4 regions of the Streptomyces sp. SudanB25_2051 genome follow, and region 1 is predicted to be linked to each of the others. Evidence: riboswitches for the same ligand, from Rfam matches in the RefSeq annotation. Region 1 holds a riboswitch; each other region holds the start of a gene.

Region 1 (4,873 bases):
AGCACTTCGGCGGCTCGTCGGCGGAGATCCCCGGCATCGGCGAGATCGGCTACATCGGCCTCACCGCGTTCCTGCTGAACGTGCTGGTCACCGTCGCCCTGACGTTCGTGCTGCGGGCGCTCAAGGCGCCGGAGGGCGTGGACGAGACGGCGGAGGGCGACTACACGGCCGACGCGGGCGACCCGGGCGTCGACCCCGAGCTGCCCAAGGTCGGCACCGGCCACTGAGCGACCGGTCACTGAGCACCGGCGCCACTGAACCGGGCGGCGCCTCCCGCCACTCCAGGGCCCCCGCACCGCGCAGGTGCGGGGGCCCTTCCCGTGGCCGGGCTCCCGGGCCCCCGGCCGCACGGCAGACTGCTGCACCATGGACATCACCATCAGGGAGATACAGCCGCGGGAGCACGCCGCCCTCGCCGAGATCAGCGTCCAGGCCTACCTGGACGGCGGGCTGCTGACCTACGGGGCCGACGATCCGTACCTGGACGTGCTGCGGGACGTGGCGCGGCGCGCCGCCGAGGCCGAGGTGCTCGTCGCCGTCGACCCGGACGGCACGCTGCTCGGCGGGGTCACCTTCGTACCGTGCGGCGGCACCCCGTGGGCGGACATCGCCGGGCCGGACGAGGCCGAGTTCCGCGTACTGGCCGTGTCCGGCGCCGCCCGCGGCCGGGGGGTGGGCGAGGCGCTCGTACGGGCCTGCGCGGACCGGGCGCGGGCCCGCGAGGGGTGCGTACGGCTCGTCCTGTCCGTCACGCCGCAGGCCGTCGCGGCCCGGCGGCTGTACGACCGGATGGGCTTCGCGCGGGCCCCGCGACGGGACTGGGACCCTCTGCCCGGTGTGACGCTCTTCGCGTACGAGCTGACACTCTGACACAACATGTGGGGGGTGCCGTAACGGACGCCCCCCACATGTATGCTCGTCCTCGCTGTCGCAGCAGGGGAATCCGGTGCGAGTCCGGAACTGTCCCGCAACGGTGTACCGGTGTGCCCTTCGCGTACCCCGCAAGTCCGACGACCTGCCGGCAGCGCGCTCGGACCGCCCGGTCCGGGTGCCCAGACGTCCGGGCCTCGCGGAGTGGGCCGGCGGACGCGGTCACGCACGCCCCCGTGCCCAGGGGCGAGGTGCGCCCGCTCCCCCGCCGCCCGCCGTGTGCGCCCCGAGCCGAGCGAGGGAGAGCCCCCACGTGACCATCGCGCCTGCAGATCCGGCCTCAGCGACCGAGACCGACGCGCCCGGGACCGCGCTGCTGCGGACCCTGACCGACCTCACCTCGGACCTTCCCGACGCCGACCCCGGACGGGTCGCCGCCGCCGCGCTGCGCGGCCGGCACGCCGGGTCCGACGAGGCGGAGCTGCGGGAGCTCGCCACCGAGGCGGCGGCCGGCCTGATCGCCGAGGACCCGGCGTACTCCCGGCTCGCCGCCCGGCTGCTGGCCCGGACCATCACCGAGGAGGCCGCGGGGCAGGGCGCCGTGTCGTTCTCCGCCTCGGTGGCCGTGGGCCACCGCGAGGGCCTGATCGCGGACCGCACGGCACAGTTCGTGGCGCTCCACGCGGAGCGGATGGACGCGGTCGTCGACCCCGACGGCGACGACCGGTTCGGCTACTTCGGGCGGACGCTGTACTCGCGCTACCTGCTGCGGCACCCGATCACCCGCAAGGTCGTCGAGACGCCCCAGCACTTCCTGCTGCGGGTCGCCGCCGGTCTGGCCGAGGACGACTCGGTGCGCGCGCTCGGCGAGGTGGAGGCGCTGTACCGGCTGATGAGCCGCCTCGACTACCTGCCGTCCTCCCCCACCCTGTTCAACTCCGGCACCCGCCACCCGCAGATGTCCTCCTGCTACCTGCTGGACTCCCCGCAGGACGAGCTGGACTCCATCTACGACCGGTACCACCAGGTCGCGCGGCTGTCGAAGCACGCGGGCGGCATCGGCCTGTCGTACTCCCGCATCCGCGCCCGCGGCTCGCTCATCCGGGGCACCAACGGCCACTCCAACGGCATCGTGCCGTTCCTGAAGACCCTCGACGCGTCGGTGGCGGCGGTCAACCAGGGCGGCCGCCGCAAGGGCGCCGCCGCCGTGTACCTGGAGACCTGGCACGCGGACATCGAGGAGTTCCTGGAGCTCCGCGACAACACCGGCGAGGACGCCCGCCGCACCCACAACCTGAACCTGGCGCACTGGGTTCCGGACGAGTTCATGCGCCGCGTCAACGACGACGCCGAGTGGTCGCTGTTCTCCCCGTCGGACGTGCCCGAGCTGGTCGACCTGTGGGGCGACGAGTTCGACGCCGCGTACCGGGCCGCCGAGGCGAAGGGCCTGGCCCGCAAGACGATGCCGGCCCGCGACCTGTACGGCCGGATGATGCGCACCCTGGCGCAGACCGGCAACGGCTGGATGACGTTCAAGGACGCCGCCAACCGCACCGCCAACCAGACCGCCGAGCCGGGCCACACGGTCCACTCCTCCAACCTGTGCACCGAGATCCTGGAGGTCACCGACGACGGGGAGACCGCCGTCTGCAACCTGGGCTCGGTCAACCTCGGCGCGTTCGTCGACGGCGACGGCATCGACTGGGAGCGGCTGGACGAGACCGTCCGCACGGCCGTGACCTTCCTCGACCGGGTCGTGGACATCAACTTCTACCCGACCGAGCAGGCCGGCCGGTCCAACGCCCGCTGGCGCCCGGTGGGCCTGGGCGCGATGGGCCTCCAGGACGTCTTCTTCAAGCTGCGGCTGCCGTTCGACTCGCCGGAGGCGCGCGCCCTGTCCACGCGGATCGCCGAGCGGATCATGCTCGCCGCGTACGAGGCGTCCGCCGACCTCGCCGAGCGCAGCGGCCCGCTGCCCGCCTGGGACAAGACCCGCACGGCGCGCGGCGTGCTCCACCCCGACCACTACGACGTGGAGCTGACCTGGCCGGAGCGGTGGGCGGCGCTGCGCGAGCGGATCGCGTCGGTCGGCATGCGCAACTCGCTGCTGCTGGCCATCGCGCCGACCGCGACGATCGCGTCCATCGCGGGCGTGTACGAGTGCATCGAGCCGCAGGTGTCCAACCTGTTCAAGCGCGAGACGCTGTCGGGTGAGTTCCTCCAGGTCAACTCCTACCTGGTGGACGACCTGAAGAAGCTCGGCGTGTGGGACGCGCAGACCCGCGAGGCGCTGCGCGAGTCGAACGGCTCGGTGCAGGGCTTCACCTGGGTGCCGGCCGAGATCCGCGCGCTGTACCGCACGGCGTGGGAGATCCCGCAGCGCGGCCTGATCGACATGGCCGCCGCGCGCACGCCGTTCCTGGACCAGTCGCAGTCGCTGAACCTGTTCCTGGAGACGCCCACCATCGGCAAGCTGTCGTCGATGTACGCGTACGCCTGGAAGCAGGGCCTGAAGACCACGTACTACCTGCGCTCCCGCCCCGCGACGCGCATCGCCCGCGCCGCGTCCGCGACCCCCGTCCCCGTCCAGCAGGTGTCCGAGCCCGACGCCGTCGCCTGCTCCCTTGAGAACCCCGAGTCCTGCGAGGCCTGCCAGTAATGAGCACCACCCGTAACACCAACCTCCTCGACCCGGGCTTCGAGCTGACGCTGCGCCCGATGCGCTACCCGGACTTCTACGAGCGCTACCGGGACGCCATCAAGAACACCTGGACCGTCGAGGAGGTGGACCTCCACTCGGACGTCGCGGACCTCGCGAAGCTGACGCCCGGTGAGCAGCACCTGATCGGCCGGCTCGTGGCGTTCTTCGCGACGGGCGACTCGATCGTGGCGAACAACCTGGTGCTGACGCTGTACAAGCACATCAACTCCCCGGAGGCGCGGCTGTACCTGTCGCGTCAGCTGTTCGAGGAGGCCGTGCACGTCCAGTTCTATCTGACGCTGCTCGACACCTATCTGCCCGACCCGGACGACCGCGCCGCCGCGTTCGCCGCCGTCGAGAACATCCCCTCGATCCGCGAGAAGGCCGCCTTCTGCTTCAAGTGGATGGACTCCGTGGAGAAGCTGGACCGGCTGGAGACCAAGGCCGACCGGCGCCGGTTCCTGCTGAACCTGATCTGCTTCGCCGCCTGCATCGAGGGCCTGTTCTTCTACGGGGCGTTCGCCTACGTGTACTGGTTCCGCTCGCGCGGTCTGCTGCACGGCCTGGCGACCGGCACCAACTGGGTGTTCCGCGACGAGTCGATGCACATGAGCTTCGCCTTCGAGGTCGTCGACACGGTCCGCAAGGAGGAGCCCGACCTGTTCGACGACGAACTGGGGCAGCAGGTCACGGACATGCTGAAGGAGGCCGTGGAGGCGGAGCTGCAGTTCGCCCGCGACCTGTGCGGCGACGGCCTGCCGGGCATGAACACCGAGTCGATGCGCGCCTACCTGGAGTGCGTCGCCGACCAGCGCCTCCAGCGCCTGGGCCTCGCCCCGGTGTACGGCTCGGAGAACCCGTTCGCGTTCATGGAGCTCCAGGGCGTCCAGGAGCTGACGAACTTCTTCGAGCGCCGCCCGTCGGCGTACCAGGTGGCCGTCGAGGGCTCGGTCGACCTGGACGAGGACTTCTGACGGTCCCGTCCTGACGCTGTGCGGCGGCCCGCACCCCTCCCTCGCGGGCGGGGTGCGGGCCGTCGGCGTGCCGGGCGGGTCAGATGCCGCAGCTCGGGGCCGACCAGTAGCGGCTCGGCCGGTGGTCGAGGTGGGTGTGGTCGTTGTGGTCCGGGTAGCCGGGGCCGAGGATTCCGTTGAAGCCGTGGGAGCGGGCCTGCTGCGCCAGCTTGCACAGCGAGTGCGGGCCCGCGCCGAGGTCGGCCGCGTCCCCGTACAGATGGCGGCTGGTGGACGACCCGCCGACCGCGCTGTTGCAGGAGTACGAGCGGAAGCCGCTGGTCACGGT
Region 2 (4,873 bases), 1.3 Mb from region 1:
TGGTGCCCCACAGCGACAGGCCGACCGAGGTGGGCCATTCGCCGTTGTCGCCGCGGTAGCGCTCCAGCAGCGAGTCCGCGAGGGCCTGCCCGGTCTCCCAGGCGAGGCGCGAGGGGACGGCCTTCGGGTCGACGGAGTAGAAGTTCCGGCCGGTCGGCAGGACGTTGACCAGGCCCCGCAGCGGCGACCCGGACGGCCCGGCCGGGACGAACCCGCCGTTCAGCGCGTGCACCGCGTGGTCCAGCTCGGCGGTCGTCCCGTCGAGGCGCGGCACGACCTGCCGGGCGGCGAAGTCCAGGACGGCGGCGACCTGCTCGCCGTACCCCTGCGCCACTTCGGCCACCGCGGCCGGGTCCCAGCCCGCGGCCTCCATGGCCTCCACCAGGGCGCGGGCCTTCGCCTCCGCCTCGTCGGCGGTGGTGCGGGTCGCGGCGGACTCGTCCAGGCCCAGCGCCTCGCGCAGGCCGGGCAGCGCCTGCGTGCCGCCCCAGATCTGCCGGGCGCGCAGGATCGACAGGACCAGGTTGACCCGCTCGGCGCCCGTCGGGGCCGTGCCGAGGACGTGCAGGCCGTCGCGGATCTGCGCGTCCTTCACCTCGCACAGCCAGCCGTCGACGTGCAGCAGGAAGTCGTCGAAGCCGTCGTCGTCGGGCCGGTCCTCCAGGCCCAGGTCGTGGTCGAGGCGCGCCGCCTGGATGAGGGTCCAGATCTGCGCGCGGATCGCCGGCAGCTTCGCCGGGTCCATGGAGGAGATCTGCGCGTACTCGTCGAGCAGCTGCTCCAGCCGCGCGATGTCGCCGTACGAGTCGGCGCGGGCCATCGGCGGCACCAGGTGGTCGATCAGCGTGGCGTGGGCGCGCCGCTTCGCCTGGGTGCCCTCGCCCGGGTCGTTGACCAGGAACGGGTAGATCAGCGGCAGGTCGCCGAGGGCCGCGTCGGGGCCGCACGCGGCGGACAGGCCGGCGTTCTTGCCGGGCAGCCACTCCAGGTTGCCGTGCTTGCCGAGGTGGACCATGGCGTCCGCGCCGAACCCGCCGTCGGACGTGGGCGTGGCGATCCACCGGTAGGCGGCCAGGTAGTGGTGGGACGGCGGCAGGTCCGGGTCGTGGTAGATCGCGATCGGGTTCTCGCCGAAGCCGCGCGGCGGCTGGATGAGGATCAGCAGGTTGCCGCGGCGCAGCGCCGCGAGGACGATGTCGCCCTCCGGGTTGCGGGACCGGTCGAGGAACATCTCGCCGGGCGGCGGGCCCCAGTGCTCCTCGACGGCCGAGCGCAGCTCCTCCGGCAGGGTCGCGAACCAGCGCTTGTAGTCGGCGGCCGGGATGCGGACCGGGTTGCGGGCCAGCTGCTCCTCGGTGAGCCAGTCCTGGTCGTGGCCGCCGGCCTCGATGAGGGCGTAGATCAGCTCGTCGCCGTCGCCGGACGCGAGGCCCGGCACCTCCTCGTCGCCGAAGTCGTAGCCCTCCTCCCGCAGCCGGCGCAGCAGGGCGACGGCGGACGCGGGCGTGTCGAGTCCGACGGCGTTGCCGATGCGGGAGTGCTTCGTCGGGTAGGCGGAGAGGACCAGCGCGAGGCGCTTGTCGGCGTTCGGGATGTGCCGCAGCCGGGCGTGGCGGACGGCGATCCCGGCGACGCGGGCGGCGCGCTCCGCGTCGGGCACGTAGGCGGGCAGGCCGTCCTCGTCGATCTCCTTGAAGGAGAACGGCACGGTGATGATCCGCCCGTCGAACTCGGGGACGGCGACCTGGCTGGCCGCGTCGAGCGGGGACAGGCCCTCGTCGTTCTCCTCCCAGTCGGCGCGGGAGCCGGTGAGGCACAGCGCCTGGAGGACGGGCACGTCGAGGTCGGCGAGCGCACCCGCGTCCCACGCCTCCTCGTCGCCTCCGGCCTGCGCCGCGGCGGGCTTGGTGCCGCCCGCCGCGAGGACGGTGGTGACGATGGCGTCGGCGCCGCGCAGCTGCTCCAGCAGCTCCGGCTCGGGGGCGCGCAGCGAGGCGACGTACAGCGGGAGGGCGCGGCCGCCGGCGTCCTCGATGGCGTCGCAGAGGGCGCCGACGAAGGCGGTGTTGCCGCTCATGTGGTGGGCGCGGTAGTAGAGCACGGCGACGGTCGGGCCGTCGGTGGTGCGGGCGGTGCGCTCCAGCGGGCCCCAGGTGGGGGCGGCGGCCGGCGGGTCGAAGCCGTGGCCGGTGAGGAGCACGGTGTCGGACAGGAAGCGGGCGAGCTGCTCCAGGTTGTCCGGGCCGCCGTGCGCGAGGTAGGCGTGCGCCTCGGTGGCGACGCCGATCGGGACGGTGGACGCCTCCATCAGCTGGGCGTCGGGCGCCTGTTCGCCGGTCAGGAAGACGACCGGGCGGTCCTGGGCGCGCAGCAGGTCGATGCCCTCCTCCCAGGCGCGCAATCCGCCGAGGAGGCGCACGACGACGAGGTCGGCGCCGTCGAGGAGGCCGGGCAGTTCGTCGATGGGGAGCCGTGCGGGGTTGGCGAACCGGTACTCGACCGGGCCGCCGGCCGCGCGGGCGCTCAGCAGGTCGGTGTCGGAGTGCGACAGCAGCAGGATCACGGCGTGCCGGGCCTTCCTCGGGGTGTCCTCGCCCCGGGTGGTCGTGGGTGGCGGGAGTTCCTGACTCGCGGGGCCCGGAGGGGTCCTGCTCACAGTGGCGGGACCGCGCCGGATTCGCACCGGGCTTCCTCCCTAGGGTCCTGGGACCCTGTGCCGTCTGCATAGTAGAGGCTGCGCGTATGCTCGCCGCCATGCCGCCCACCTCGCCAAATCCCCGAAACGGGGGCGAAGCTCACATACGGGAACGTGTCCGCGACCGCGCCGACGCGTGCCCCGGCGCGCTGCGGCTGCACCGCGCGGACGATGGCGGTCTGGCCCGTCTGCGGCTGCCCACGGGCGTCCTGACGGCCCGCCAGGTGGCCGCGCTCGCCGACCTGTCGGGCCGGCTCGGCGACGGCCGGATCGGCGTCACCTCGCGCGGCAATCTCGACCTGCGCGGCCTGCCCGACGACTGCGGGCTCACCCTCGCCGAGCTGCTGGGCGGGGCCGGACTGCTGCCGTCCGCCGCGCACGAGCGGGTGCGGAACATGGTCGTCTCGCCCCTGGCCGGACTGGACGGGCGGGGCTTCGGGGACGTCCAGGCGTGGGCGCGGGAACTGGACGCGCTGCTGTGCGCGCAGGCGTGGACGACGGGGCTTTCGGGCCGTTTCCTGTTCGCCGTGGACGACGGGCGCGGGGACGTGGCCGCGCTGGGCGGCGATGTGACGTTGCTCGCAGAGCCCGGCGGCCGCGCTCTGGTACGGATCGGTGGCCTGGCCCGGCGGGTGGCGGCGGGTGACGCCCCGGTGGCCGCGCTGGCGGCGGCCGAGGCGTTCCTGACGGTCGCGAGGGAGGCCGGCACGGGTGCCTGGCGGGTGGCCGAACTGCCTTCGGACGCGGCCCTGGAGGACGCGGTGACCAGCTGCCTGGCCGCCGCGGGGGTCGCCGCCGCACCGGCCGCTGGAGAGGCGCTTCTGGACGCCGCGCCGCCCGTTCCGGGACTGGTCGGGGAGTGTGCGGTGTCCGTCGTGGCGCCCCTGGGGCGGGTCACCACCGAGCAGTTCCGCGCCCTGGCGCCGGGGGACGGCGACGAGGTGCGGGTGACGCCCTGGCGGGGCTTCGTCGTGGCGGGCCTGCCCGGCCGGGCGGAGGCGGAGCGGCGGCTCGCGGCCCTGGAGGCCGCCGGGTACCTCGTCCGGCCCGGTTCGCCCTGGCTCGCGGTCACCGCCTGCACGGGACGGCCCGGCTGCGGCAAGGCCCTCGCCGACGTACGGGCGGACGCACGGCCCCTGGACGACCCGCCGCTGCGGGGCCTGCCCGTCCACTGGTCGGGCTGCGAGAGGCGGTGCGGGCACCCCCAGGGCGACTGGGTGGACGCCCTGGCCACCGGCGACGGCACGTACGCCCTCACCGTACGGACCGCGCGACGAGACAACGACGACGCACACCCACAGGCACAGGCACAGAGATGAGCGGGAGCACAGTGTTCGACTACGAGAAGGACGGCGCGGAGATCTACCGCCAGTCCTTTGCCACGATCCGCGCCGAGGCGGATCTCGCGGGTCTGCCCGCCGACGTCAGCCAGGTCGCCGTGCGGATGATCCACGCCTGCGGCATGGTCGACCTCGTCCGCGACCTCGCCTACACCCCCGAGGTCGTCTCCCGCGCCCGCGCCGCGCTCCGCTCGGGCGCGCCCATCCTGTGCGACGCGCAGATGGTCGCCAGCGGCGTCACCCGCAAGCGGCTCCCCGCCGACAACGAGGTGATCTGCACCCTCTCCGACCCGTCCGTGCCGGACCTCGCCGCCGAGCTGGGCACCACCCGCAGCGCGGCCGCCCTGGAGCTGTGGCGCGACCGCCTGGAGGGCTCGGTCGTGGCGATCGGCAACGCCCCGACCGCCCTGTTCCGGCTGCTGGAGATGGTCCGCGACGGCGCTCCCCGCCCCGCCGCCGTCCTCGGCATACCGGTCGGGTTCATCGGCGCCGCCGAGTCCAAGGACGCCCTGGCGGCCTCGGACCTCGACCACATCGTCGTACGGGGCCGGCGCGGCGGCAGCGCCATGGCGGCCGCGGCGATCAACGCGATCGCGAGCGAGGCGGAATGAGCGAGCACGTTTCACGTGAAACATCGGCGGGCGGTCCCGCCGGGAGCGGAAAGCTGTACGGCGTCGGCCTGGGTCCGGGCGACCCGTCGCTGATGACCCTGCGCGCGGTGGAGGCCATCGCGGAGGCGGACGTCGTCGCCTACCACTGCGCCCGGCACGGCCGGTCGATCGCCCGGTCCATCGCGGCGAAGCACATCCGCGAGGACCACATCGAGGAGCGGCTGATG
Region 3 (4,873 bases), 1.6 Mb from region 1:
AGCAGGTGGACGCCGACGTCCCGGATCTCGTCGATCCAGAAGCGGAAGACCTCCGGGTCGGGGCCCGTCCAGTCGAAGCTGCCGTCCGGCCCGACGATGTAGCCGTCGAGTGAGACGTTCATCGAGTAGGTCACGCTGCGCATCGGAAGTCCTCCTCGGTCGCCGCTCCGACAGTACGGCCGCCGGGCACCGCGTCCCGCGAAGCGACGCGCGGCGCCGGGGAAACGGGTGAGGCCCGCCCGCGGCCGCGTATCCGTCCTACCCGCGGCCGCGCACCAGGGATACAGGAAGTACGGGGGTGTCCCGCGGATCGAGCACAAGCCGAGAACCCGTCAAGCCCGGTGATGCGGTATGCCGCCGGTGCTCCGGGGTCGGGCCGGGCCGGGGGCCGGGTCGCCGCCGCCGGGTGCCCGGCGGCAGCGGCGGGCGGAGGGCTACCGTCCGGCGGCGGCACGCTCGCGGGTCAGGGTGCCGAGCACCCGGATGTGCGGGCGGCGGTCGGCGTCCGGGGTCGTGACGGTGACGCGTACGCCGTAGACGTCGGCGATCAGTTCCTCGCTCAGCACGTCGAGGGGCGTGCCGGCGGCCACGACGCGACCCTGCCTGAGGACCACGAGGTGGTCGCAGTACATCGCGGCGAGGTTGAGGTCGTGGAGGGCGACGACGCTGGTGACCTCCAGCTCCCGCACGAGGCTCAGCAGGTCGTGCTGGTGCTGGATGTCGAGGTGGTTGGTCGGTTCGTCCAGCAGGAGTTCGCGCGGCTCCTGTGCCAGGGCGCGGGCGATCTGGACGCGTTGGCGTTCGCCGCCGGACAGGGTGTGCCAGGACCGGTCGGCGCGGTCCGTGAGACCGGTGCGCTCCAGGGCGTGGCGCACGGCCCGCTCGTCCTCCGCCGACGGCGGGTTCCAGGCGCGCCGGTGCGGGGTGCGGCCGAGCCGGACGATGTCGGCGACGGACAGCTCGACGGTCGTGTCGGCCTGCTGCTCGACGACGGCGACCCGGCGGGCCACGTCCCGGCGCCGCAGGTCCCCGAGCGGCCTTCCGTCCAGGGTGACGACGCCGGAGGCGGGGGCCAGCACGCCGCACAGGACGCGCAGCAGGGTCGACTTCCCGGAGCCGTTGGGCCCGAGCAGCCCCGTCATGGCTCCCGGCGGCGGGTCGATGCCGACCCCGTCGAGGATGAGCCGCCCGTCGGCGGTGCGGGTGACGCGTTCGGCGGCGAGGGTCATCGGGGCCTCCTGCGGGTGCGGTGGAGCACGTAGACGAACGCCGGTACGCCCACCAGGGAGGTCATGACGCCGACCGGGACTTCCTGGGGGTCGATGACGGTGCGGGCGGCGGTGTCGATCCACACCAGGAACACGGCGCCGCCCAGCGCCGTGGCGGGCAGCAGCCTGCCGTGGCCGGGGCCGACGAGGGCGCGGGCCGCGTGCGGCAGCACCAGTCCGACGAAGCCGATGGCGCCGGCCGCGGCGACCAGGGCCGCGGTGAGGAGGGCGGTGGCGCAGAGCAGGACCAGCCGGGCGCGGGCGGTGTCGACACCGAGGGTGGCCGCCGCCTCCTGGCCGAAGGCGAACGCGTCGAGCGTCGTCGCGTGGCCCAGGCAGACGGCGAGCGCGAGCACCAGGACGGCGGAGCACAGCCACACGTCGGCCCATCCGGCGCCGCTGAGCGAGCCGAGCAGCCAGAACAGCACGCCCCGCGTGGTCTCGGCGTCGGCGGACGTGACGACGATGAAGGAGGTCAGCGCGGAGAAGAGCTGCATCGCGGCGACGCCGGAGAGCACCACCCGGTCGGTGGTGCCGCCGAGGGTGTGGCTGAGCAGCAGCATCGCGGCGAACGAGCACACGGCGCCGGCGAAGGCGCCGCCGGACAGGGACAGCGCGCCGCCGCCGGCTCCGAGGACGACCACGGCGACGGCTCCGGTGGAGGCGCCGGAGGAGACGCCCAGGACGAAGGGGTCGGCGAGCGGGTTGCGCAGCAGCGACTGCATGACCGCGCCGCACACGGCGAGGCCCGCGCCGCAGACCGCCGCGAGGAGCGTGCGCGGGAGCCGGAGGTTCCAGACGATGCCGTCGCGGATCGGGGTGAGCCCGGACGGCTCCCCGCCCACATGGGAGACGACGACGGACCAGACGTCGGTGACGCCGATGTCCGCCGGGCCGATGGTGATGGCCAGGGCGACGGAGAGGGCGAGCACGCCGAGTCCGGCCGTCGTGCGCAGCAGGGCGGCGGTCACCCGGAGAGGCCGAATCGGCGCAGGCCGGCGGCGACTTGTTCGATGCCCTCGACGGTGCGGATCGTCGGGTTCATGGACTGTCCGCTGAGCAGGACGTACCGCTTGTGGCGTACGGCGTCCATGGTCCGCGTCGCGGGGTTGGACTCCAGGAACTCGATCTTCTTCGCGGCGCTCTCGCCGGTCTGCGCCTTGCGGGTGAGGTCGCCGATGACGAGGACGTCCGGGTTGCGGTCGGCGACCGTCTCCCAGTTGATCTGCGGCCACTCCTCGGTCGTGTCGTCGAAGACGTTCTCGGCGCCGACCTCGCGGGTGATGACTCCCGGCGCCCCGCAGCAGCCCGCCATGTACGGGGACTGGGCGTCCGAGAACCAGTAGAGCAGGGTGACGTCCCGCGCGTTCAGCCCGGCGGTGGCCTTGGCGACCCGCGCCTTCAGACGTGCCGTGAGCTCCTCGCCGCGCCGCTCGACGCCGAAGATCCGCGCGAGGTCCCGTACTTCTCCGTAGACGGTGTCCATCGTCAGGGGCGTCGTGCGCACGCCGTCGCCGTCGCCGCTGTTGTCCTTGCCCACGCAGTCGGACGGGGAGAGGTAGGTGGGCACGCCGAGCTTCTCGAACTGCTCCCTCGTGGCCACTCCGCCTTTGCCGAGGGTGGAGGCGAAGGAGGCGGCGACGAAGTCGGGTTCGGTGTCCAGGACCTTCTCGAAGGACGGGTTGTTCTCGGCGAGCCTCGGCACTCCGGCGTTGGCCTTCTCCAGGCCCTTCATGACCGGGTCGGTCCAGGTCGCCGTGCCCGCCATGCGGTCGGCGAGGCCGAGGGCCAGCATGATCTCGGTGGTGCCCTGGTTCAGCGACACGGCCCGCCGGGGCCCGCCGGCGGGGATCCGCACCTGCTGCCCGCAGTTGGTGAGCGTGGTCGCCGCCTCGTCCGGCGGCGCGGCGGGCGCGGTGGCGCCGCATCCGGTGAGGAGCAGCGCTCCGCACAGGAGCACGGCGAGGGAAGCGGTCGGGCGCGTGACGGTCACGGCGTTGTCCTCGGCGTCGTGGGCCCATGCGCGGGGCCCGTCCGTACGAATGCGCCAGCAGGTCTTCGGACTCGGGGTCGTCCGGACGAGGCGCCTTCCCGGGCCGCGGATGCGCCCCAGTGGCTTCGTATGCCTCGCCCGTCACCCTCACCGCTGCGCGTCAGTTCCGGATTCGCACCGGATTCCCTGACCCACGTACGCACGGAACGTACGGAGTGCGACTGGCTTGCGCAAGTTACCACAGGCGGCGAGAGGGCTGGGAATTGCCCTGAATGCGGCTTTATTCCTGCTGTGATTCCGGCCACTTCGGCTCGAAATCTTCCTCGCCGGGAAGGGGTGCACTCACCACCACCCGAGACGCAACGCCCCTTCGGCGTCCGGGCAATGACGAAACGTCAGGAAGGATCACCCGCTCCTCCCCCGCTGCCCGCCCCGTCGTCCGGTGCCGCTGACCGGCCCATGGGGCTGACTACGTTGTGCCGGTGCGCGCACGGGACGGATGGCTGAGGCGGACGGCGAAGGGTCTGCTCTGCGCTGCCGCCTGCCTGATTCCGGGCGCGATCGGACATGTCGCGGCCGGCGGGTCGCTGCCGGGACCCGGGAGCCTCGCTCCGCTCTTCGCGGGCCTCACCGTGCTGGGCGTCGTCCTCTTCGGCGGCCGGCGGCGCCGCTTCGACGTCACCGTCCTCGTCCTGGGCGCGGCCCAGACCGGCCTGCACCTGGCCTTCCACCGGCTGTCGGCGCCCGGGGCGGGCGGCGGCCACCACGCCATGGCCGGGCACGATCCGACGGCGCACGCGCACCCGCACACGGCCGAGGCGGTCGCCGGGCACTTGCTGACCGGCGAGATGACAGCGGCGCACGCCCTGGCCACGCTGGGCGCCGCCCTCTGCGTCCTCCACGGCGACCGCGTCCTGCGACGCCTCGCCGCCCTCCTCCTGCCGCGCCTGGTCCTCCTCGCCCTCGCCGCGTGCCCCCTTCCCTCCGCGCGGCGGACGCCGCCGCCGTCCACGGCGGGCCACGTCCGCCTCCGCGTCCTCCTCACCCGCTGCCGCCCCCGACGAGGCCCGCCCGCGCCGACGGCCGCCTGATCGCCCGTACGCGATCACGACACCCGCCCTCCGGGCGGCTCCCATCACCTTTCGGCTTCGTCGTACGCGCGCGCCCACGTCGCCGCGCGTACTCCCTGGGGAACACGCATGTCTTCGACCATCGACCGCGATCCACCGACAACCGCCTCCGCACCGGCACGGGCCGGGCGAACCGGACCCCACCGGCAGGGCATACGGGCCCTCCTGGTCCGGCTGCACTTCTACGCCGGGGTGTTCGTCGCCCCGTTCCTGCTCGTCACCGCGCTCACCGGGCTCGTCTACGCCTTCGCCCCGCAGCTCGACCAGCTCGCCTACGGCGACCGGCTGCGGGTCGAGGAGGCCGGCGGGCCGACCCGCCCGCTGTCCGAGCAGATCGGAGCGGCGCGGGCCGCGCACCCGGAGGGCACCCTGTCCTCCGTCCTCACCCCGGCCGGGCCGGAGGACACCACCCGCGTGGTGCTGTCGGTCCCGGAGCTCGGCGAGCGGCAGCGCACCGTGTTCGTGGACCCGTACACCGCGGA
Region 4 (4,873 bases), 4.2 Mb from region 1:
CGCTGCGGGGGTTCGCCGCCGCGCACCCGGAGCTGACCGTGGACGTGGAGCAGCGGATCGTCGTGCGGCGGGACGCTCCCGTCGCCGGGAAGGTGGCGCTGGTGTCCGGGGGCGGATCCGGGCACGAGCCGCTGCACGCGGGGTTCGTCGGGCCCGGCATGCTGTCCGCCGCGTGCCCCGGGGAGGTGTTCACCTCGCCCGTTCCCGACCAGATGGTGCGGGCCGCCGCCGCGGTCGACTCGGGGGCCGGGGTGCTGTTCGTGGTGAAGAACTACACCGGTGACGTGCTGAACTTCGACATGGCGGCCGAGCTGGCGCAGGACGAGGGCGTCCAGGTCGCCAAGGTGCTCGTCGACGACGACGTGGCCGTGTCCGACAGCCTCTACACGGCCGGGCGGCGCGGGACCGGGGCGACGCTGTTCGTGGAGAAGATCGCGGGTGCCGCCGCCGACGAGGGCGCCCCGCTGGAGCGGGTGGAGTCGGTCGCCCGTCGGGTGAACGCCGCGTCGCGGAGCTTCGGCGTGGCGCTCAGCGCGTGCAGCACACCGGCGAAGGGCGGCCCGACGTTCGACCTGCCGCCCGGGGAGTTGGAGCTCGGCGTCGGCATCCACGGGGAGCCGGGGCGCGAGCGCAGGCCGATGATGACCGCGGGGGAGATCGCCGACCACGCCGTGGACGCCGTGCTGGACGACCTCGATCCGTCCGGTCCCGTCATGCTGCTGGTCAACGGCATGGGCGGAACACCGCTGCTGGAGCTGTACGGCTTCGGGGCCGAGGTGCACCGGGTCCTCAAGGAGCGGGGGGTGCCCGTGGCGCGGACCCTCGTGGGGAACTACGTGACCTCCCTGGACATGGCGGGGGCCTCGGTGACGCTGTGCGCGGCCGACGAGGAGCTGCTGCGGCTGTGGGACGCGCCGGTGCAGACCCCGGCGCTGCGGTGGGGGCGGTGAGCGCCGTGCTGGACGCCGGGTTCTTCCAGCGGTGGCTGGCCGCCGCCGCGTCCGCCGTGGACCGGGAGGCCGACCGCCTCACCGAACTGGACTCCGCCATCGGCGACGCCGACCACGGGGCGAACATGCGGCGCGGGTTCGCGGCGGTCGCGGCCGCCCTGGACGCGGAGCCCCCAGGGACGCCGGGCGCGGTACTGGCGCTGGCGGGGCGTCAGTTGATCTCGACGGTCGGCGGCGCGTCGGGGCCCCTGTACGGGACGCTGCTGCGCCGGGCCGGCAAGGCGCTGGGCGACAGCGCCGAGGTGTCGCCGCAGGCCCTGGCGGAGGCGCTCGGCGCGGGGGTCGCCGCGGTCGCGCAGCTCGGCGGCGCCAAGGCCGGGGACAAGACGATGCTGGACGCGCTGGAGCCGGCCGTGGCCGCGCTCCGGGAGGGCGGCGCCGCCGCCGCGGCGCGGGCCGCTCAGGAGGGCGCCGCCGCCACCGTGCCGATGCTCGCCCGCAAGGGCCGCGCCAGCTACCTCGGCGAACGGTCCGTCGGCCATAAGGACCCGGGCGCCGCCTCGGCCGCCCTGCTGTTCGCCGCGCTCGCGGAGGTGTCCGCGTGAGCGGGGCGGCGGGCGGCGCCGGGGGCGCGCCGGGCGCGCCGGGCGGCGGAGTCGAGGGCGCGCCGGGCGGCGGGGTCGGGGTGGTGCTGGTGTCGCACAGCGCCGAGGTCGCCGCGGCCGTCGTCCGGCTGGCGCTGGGGCTCGCCGGCGGGGCGTCGGGGGTGCCGGTGGCCGCCGCCGGGGGCGGGCCCGACGGGGGGCTCGGCACGAGCGCCGAGCTGATCGCGCGGGCCGCGCACGAGGTGGACCGGGGCGCGGGCGTGGCCGTGCTCGTGGACCTGGGCAGCGCCGTACTGACGGTGAAGGCCCTGCTCGCGGAGGGCGGTGAACTCCCCGAGCGTACGCGCCTGGTGGACGCGCCGTTCCTGGAGGGCGCCGTCGCCGCGGTGGTGACGTCGGCCGCCGGCGGGGACCTCGACGCGGTCGCGGCGGCGGCTTCGGAGGCGTACGGCTACCGCAAGGGCTGAGGCGGGCGCGGTTGTGAGGGAGCTGGTCAACGCACTACTGTCGCAGGGCCTTGGTGTACGGGAAACCGGTGCAAAGCCGGTGCGGCCCTCGCCACTGTGATCGGGAAGTCCGGCTCCACCCCCCGCGCGAGCGGGGAAGCCACTGGACCGCCGCGGGAGACCGCGGCATCCGGGAAGGCGGAGCCGAGGCGGTAGTACCCGTCAGCCAGGAGACCGGCCAGGGCGCGTTGTCCATCCACGAGGTGCTGGAGAGGGTCTCCCCCACATGCATATAGCCGAGGGGTTTCTGCCCCGGGAACACGCGGTCGCCTGGACACTGGCGGCCGCTCCGTTCGTCGTCCACGGTGTCCGGGCGCTGACCCGCGAGGTCAGGGCCAACCCCGAGTCCACACTGCTGCTCGGCGCGTCCGGGGCGTTCACCTTCGTCCTGTCGGCGCTGAAGATCCCGTCGGTGACGGGCAGCTGCTCCCATCCCACCGGTACGGGGCTCGGCGCCATCCTGTTCCGGCCGCCGGTCATGGCGGTGCTCGGCACGATCACGCTGCTGTTCCAGGCGCTGCTGCTCGCGCACGGCGGGCTCACCACGCTCGGCGCGAACGTCTTCTCGATGGCCGTCGTCGGCCCGTGGGCCGGGTACGGGCTGTATCTGCTGCTGCGCCGGTCCGGGGTGCCGCTGATGGTGGCGGTGTTCTTCGGCGCGTTCGCCGCGGACCTGTCCACGTACTGCGTGACGAGCGTGCAGCTGGCGCTGGCGTTCCCCGACCCGGGGAGCGGCTTCGCGGGGGCGCTCGCCAAGTTCGGCGGGATCTTCGCCGTGACGCAGCTGCCGCTCGCGGTGAGCGAGGGCCTGCTGACGGTGCTGGTCATGCGGCTGCTGCGGCAGTCCAGCAAGGGTGAGCTGGCGCGCCTCGGGGTGCTGCCGGCGGCGGACGCGACGAAGGGGGCGGCGGTCCGATGAGCCGCAACGCGAGGATCAACGTCCTGCTGGTGCTGGTGGTCGTGGCGCTGGCGGTGCTGCCGCTGGCGCTCGGTCTCGGCGACGGCAAGGAGGAGCCGTTCGCGGGCGCCGACGCGCAGGCGGAGACGGCCATCACGGAGAACGCCCCGGACTACGAGCCGTGGTTCACGCCGCTGTACGAGCCGCCGTCCGGTGAGGTCGAGTCGGCGCTGTTCTCGCTGCAGGCGGCGCTCGGCGCGGGTGTGCTGGCCTACTACTTCGGGCTGCGGCGCGGACGCCGGCAGGGCGAGGAGCGGGGCCGCGCGGCCCTGGCGGCCGAGGCCGGGGACGGTGCCGGTGCGCTCCCTGACGGGGCCGCGCGCGCCGCCGGTGCGGCCCCGGGCGGCCGCTCCCCCCGCGTCCGGGGAGTAGCGCGGGTGCTGCCCATCGACGTGGCGGCGCACAGCAGTCGCTGGCGCCGCCGCCATCCGGCCGAGAAGGCCGCGCTCGGCTTCGGGCTGACCGCGTGCGCGGTGTCCCTGCCGCCGTGGCCGGGCGCCGTGCTGGTCGCCGTCGCGGCCCTCGCCGTGCTGCTCGGCCCGGCCGGGGTGGCGCCGCGCCGGCTGTGGCGGGCGTGGCGGCTGCCGCTCGGATTCTGTGTGACGGGCGCCGTGCCGCTGCTGTTCCAGGTCGGCGGGCCCGCCGGGTTCGTGGCGCTCGCGCCGGACGGGCCCGCCCAGGCCGCCGGGCTGCTGCTGCGCACCTCGGCGGCGTCGCTGGGACTGCTGCTGTTCGCGTTCACCACGCCCGTCTCGGACGTGCTGCCGCGGCTCGTCCGGGCCGGGGTGCCCGCGCCCGTGGTGGACGTGGCGCTGGTGATGTACCGGATCGGGTTCCTGCTGCTGGACGCGGTGGCGCGGATCCGGCAGGCGCAGGCCGCGCGGCTCGGGCTGACCGGCCGGGCGGCGGCGTGGCGGTCGGTGGCGGGGCTCGCCGCGACCGCCTTCGTACGGGCCTTCGACCGTGCGGCGCGGCTGCAGTCCGGGCTCGCGGGGCGGGGCTACGACGGGACGCTGCGGGTGCTGGTGCCCGAGGCGCGGGTGGACCGCCGTTTCCTGGCCGCGACGGCGGCGCTGCTGGCGGCGGTGGTCGCCCTCACCCTCGTACTGGAAAGGTCGCTGTGATGCCGGAAACCGCCGTGGTGGAGCTGGTCGGCGCGGGGTTCGCCTACGAGGACGGGCCGGCCGTGCTCTCGGGCGTCGACTTCGCCGTCCCCGAGGGGCGGTCGCTGGCCGTGCTGGGCCGCAACGGCAGCGGCAAGACGACGCTGCTGCGGCTGCTCAGCGGCGGGCTGCGGTGCGCGAGCGGGCGCCTGCGGGTGGCCGGCGAGGACGTGGCGTACGACCGGAAGGGGCTGACCCGGCTGCGTACGACGGTGCAGCTGGTCGTACAGGATCCGGACGACCAGCTGTTCGCGGCTTCCGTGGGGCAGGACGTGTCGTTCGGGCCGATGAACCTGGGCCTCCCGGAGGACGAGGTGCGGGCCCGGGTGCGGGCGGCCCTCGAGGCGCTGGACATCGTGGCGCTGGAGGACCGGCCCACGCACCTGCTGTCGTACGGGCAGCGGAAGCGGGCGGCCATCGCGGGTGCCGTGGCGATGCGGCCGCGGGTGCTGATCCTGGACGAGCCGACGGCCGGGCTGGACCCGCACGGGCAGGAGCGGCTGCTGGCCGCGCTCGACGGGCTGCGGGCGTCCGGGACGACGGTGGTGATGGCCACGCACGACGTCGACCTGGCACTGCGCTGGGCGGACGACGCGGCGGTGCTCACTCCGGACGGGCTGCGCACCGGGCCGGTGGCCCGGCTGCTGGCCGACGCGGAGCTGCTGGACGCGGCGCGGCTGCGCCGGCCATG

The links. A riboswitch is a leader RNA that binds a small molecule or an ion and turns the genes downstream of it on or off. The one in region 1 is predicted to bind cobalamin.
Region 2: linked by a shared signal. The riboswitch ahead of cobN (cobaltochelatase subunit CobN) and the one ahead of ACSUPT_RS20215 (ribonucleoside-diphosphate reductase subunit alpha) in region 1 are both predicted to bind cobalamin.
Region 3: linked by a shared signal. The riboswitch ahead of ACSUPT_RS26630 (ABC transporter substrate-binding protein) and the one ahead of ACSUPT_RS20215 (ribonucleoside-diphosphate reductase subunit alpha) in region 1 are both predicted to bind cobalamin.
Region 4: linked by a shared signal. The riboswitch ahead of ACSUPT_RS01350 (energy-coupling factor ABC transporter permease) and the one ahead of ACSUPT_RS20215 (ribonucleoside-diphosphate reductase subunit alpha) in region 1 are both predicted to bind cobalamin.

The regions. Positions count from the first base shown of each region.
Region 1 is NZ_OZ186787.1:4,459,638-4,464,510, reverse strand. Features, by position in the region: gene mctP (monocarboxylate uptake permease MctP) at 1-227, shown strand, start outside; gene ACSUPT_RS20220 (GNAT family N-acetyltransferase) at 367-870, shown strand; cobalamin riboswitch at 892-1,037, shown strand; gene ACSUPT_RS20215 (ribonucleoside-diphosphate reductase subunit alpha) at 1,184-3,529, shown strand; gene ACSUPT_RS20210 (ribonucleotide-diphosphate reductase subunit beta) at 3,529-4,545, shown strand; gene ACSUPT_RS20205 (D-Ala-D-Ala carboxypeptidase family metallohydrolase) at 4,625-4,873, opposite strand, start outside.
Region 2 is NZ_OZ186787.1:3,129,850-3,134,722, forward strand. Features, by position in the region: gene cobN (cobaltochelatase subunit CobN) at 1-2,563, opposite strand, end outside; cobalamin riboswitch at 2,600-2,732, opposite strand; gene ACSUPT_RS14000 (cobalamin biosynthesis protein CobG) at 2,743-4,014, shown strand; gene ACSUPT_RS14005 (precorrin-8X methylmutase) at 4,011-4,646, shown strand; gene ACSUPT_RS14010 (precorrin-2 C(20)-methyltransferase) at 4,643-4,873, shown strand, end outside.
Region 3 is NZ_OZ186787.1:6,048,674-6,053,546, reverse strand. Features, by position in the region: gene ACSUPT_RS26645 (dihydrofolate reductase family protein) at 1-143, opposite strand, end outside; gene ACSUPT_RS26640 (ABC transporter ATP-binding protein) at 435-1,229, opposite strand; gene ACSUPT_RS26635 (FecCD family ABC transporter permease) at 1,226-2,239, opposite strand; gene ACSUPT_RS26630 (ABC transporter substrate-binding protein) at 2,236-3,261, opposite strand; cobalamin riboswitch at 3,301-3,502, opposite strand; gene ACSUPT_RS26625 (hypothetical protein) at 3,744-4,352, shown strand; gene ACSUPT_RS26620 (PepSY-associated TM helix domain-containing protein) at 4,461-4,873, shown strand, end outside.
Region 4 is NZ_OZ186787.1:303,123-307,995, forward strand. Features, by position in the region: gene dhaK (dihydroxyacetone kinase subunit DhaK) at 1-950, shown strand, start outside; gene dhaL (dihydroxyacetone kinase subunit DhaL) at 956-1,555, shown strand; gene ACSUPT_RS01345 (PTS-dependent dihydroxyacetone kinase phosphotransferase subunit DhaM) at 1,636-2,022, shown strand; cobalamin riboswitch at 2,057-2,258, shown strand; gene ACSUPT_RS01350 (energy-coupling factor ABC transporter permease) at 2,288-2,980, shown strand; partial or broken gene ACSUPT_RS01355 (energy-coupling factor ABC transporter substrate-binding protein) at 2,977-3,333, shown strand; gene cbiQ (cobalt ECF transporter T component CbiQ) at 3,397-4,143, shown strand; gene ACSUPT_RS01365 (energy-coupling factor ABC transporter ATP-binding protein) at 4,143-4,873, shown strand, end outside.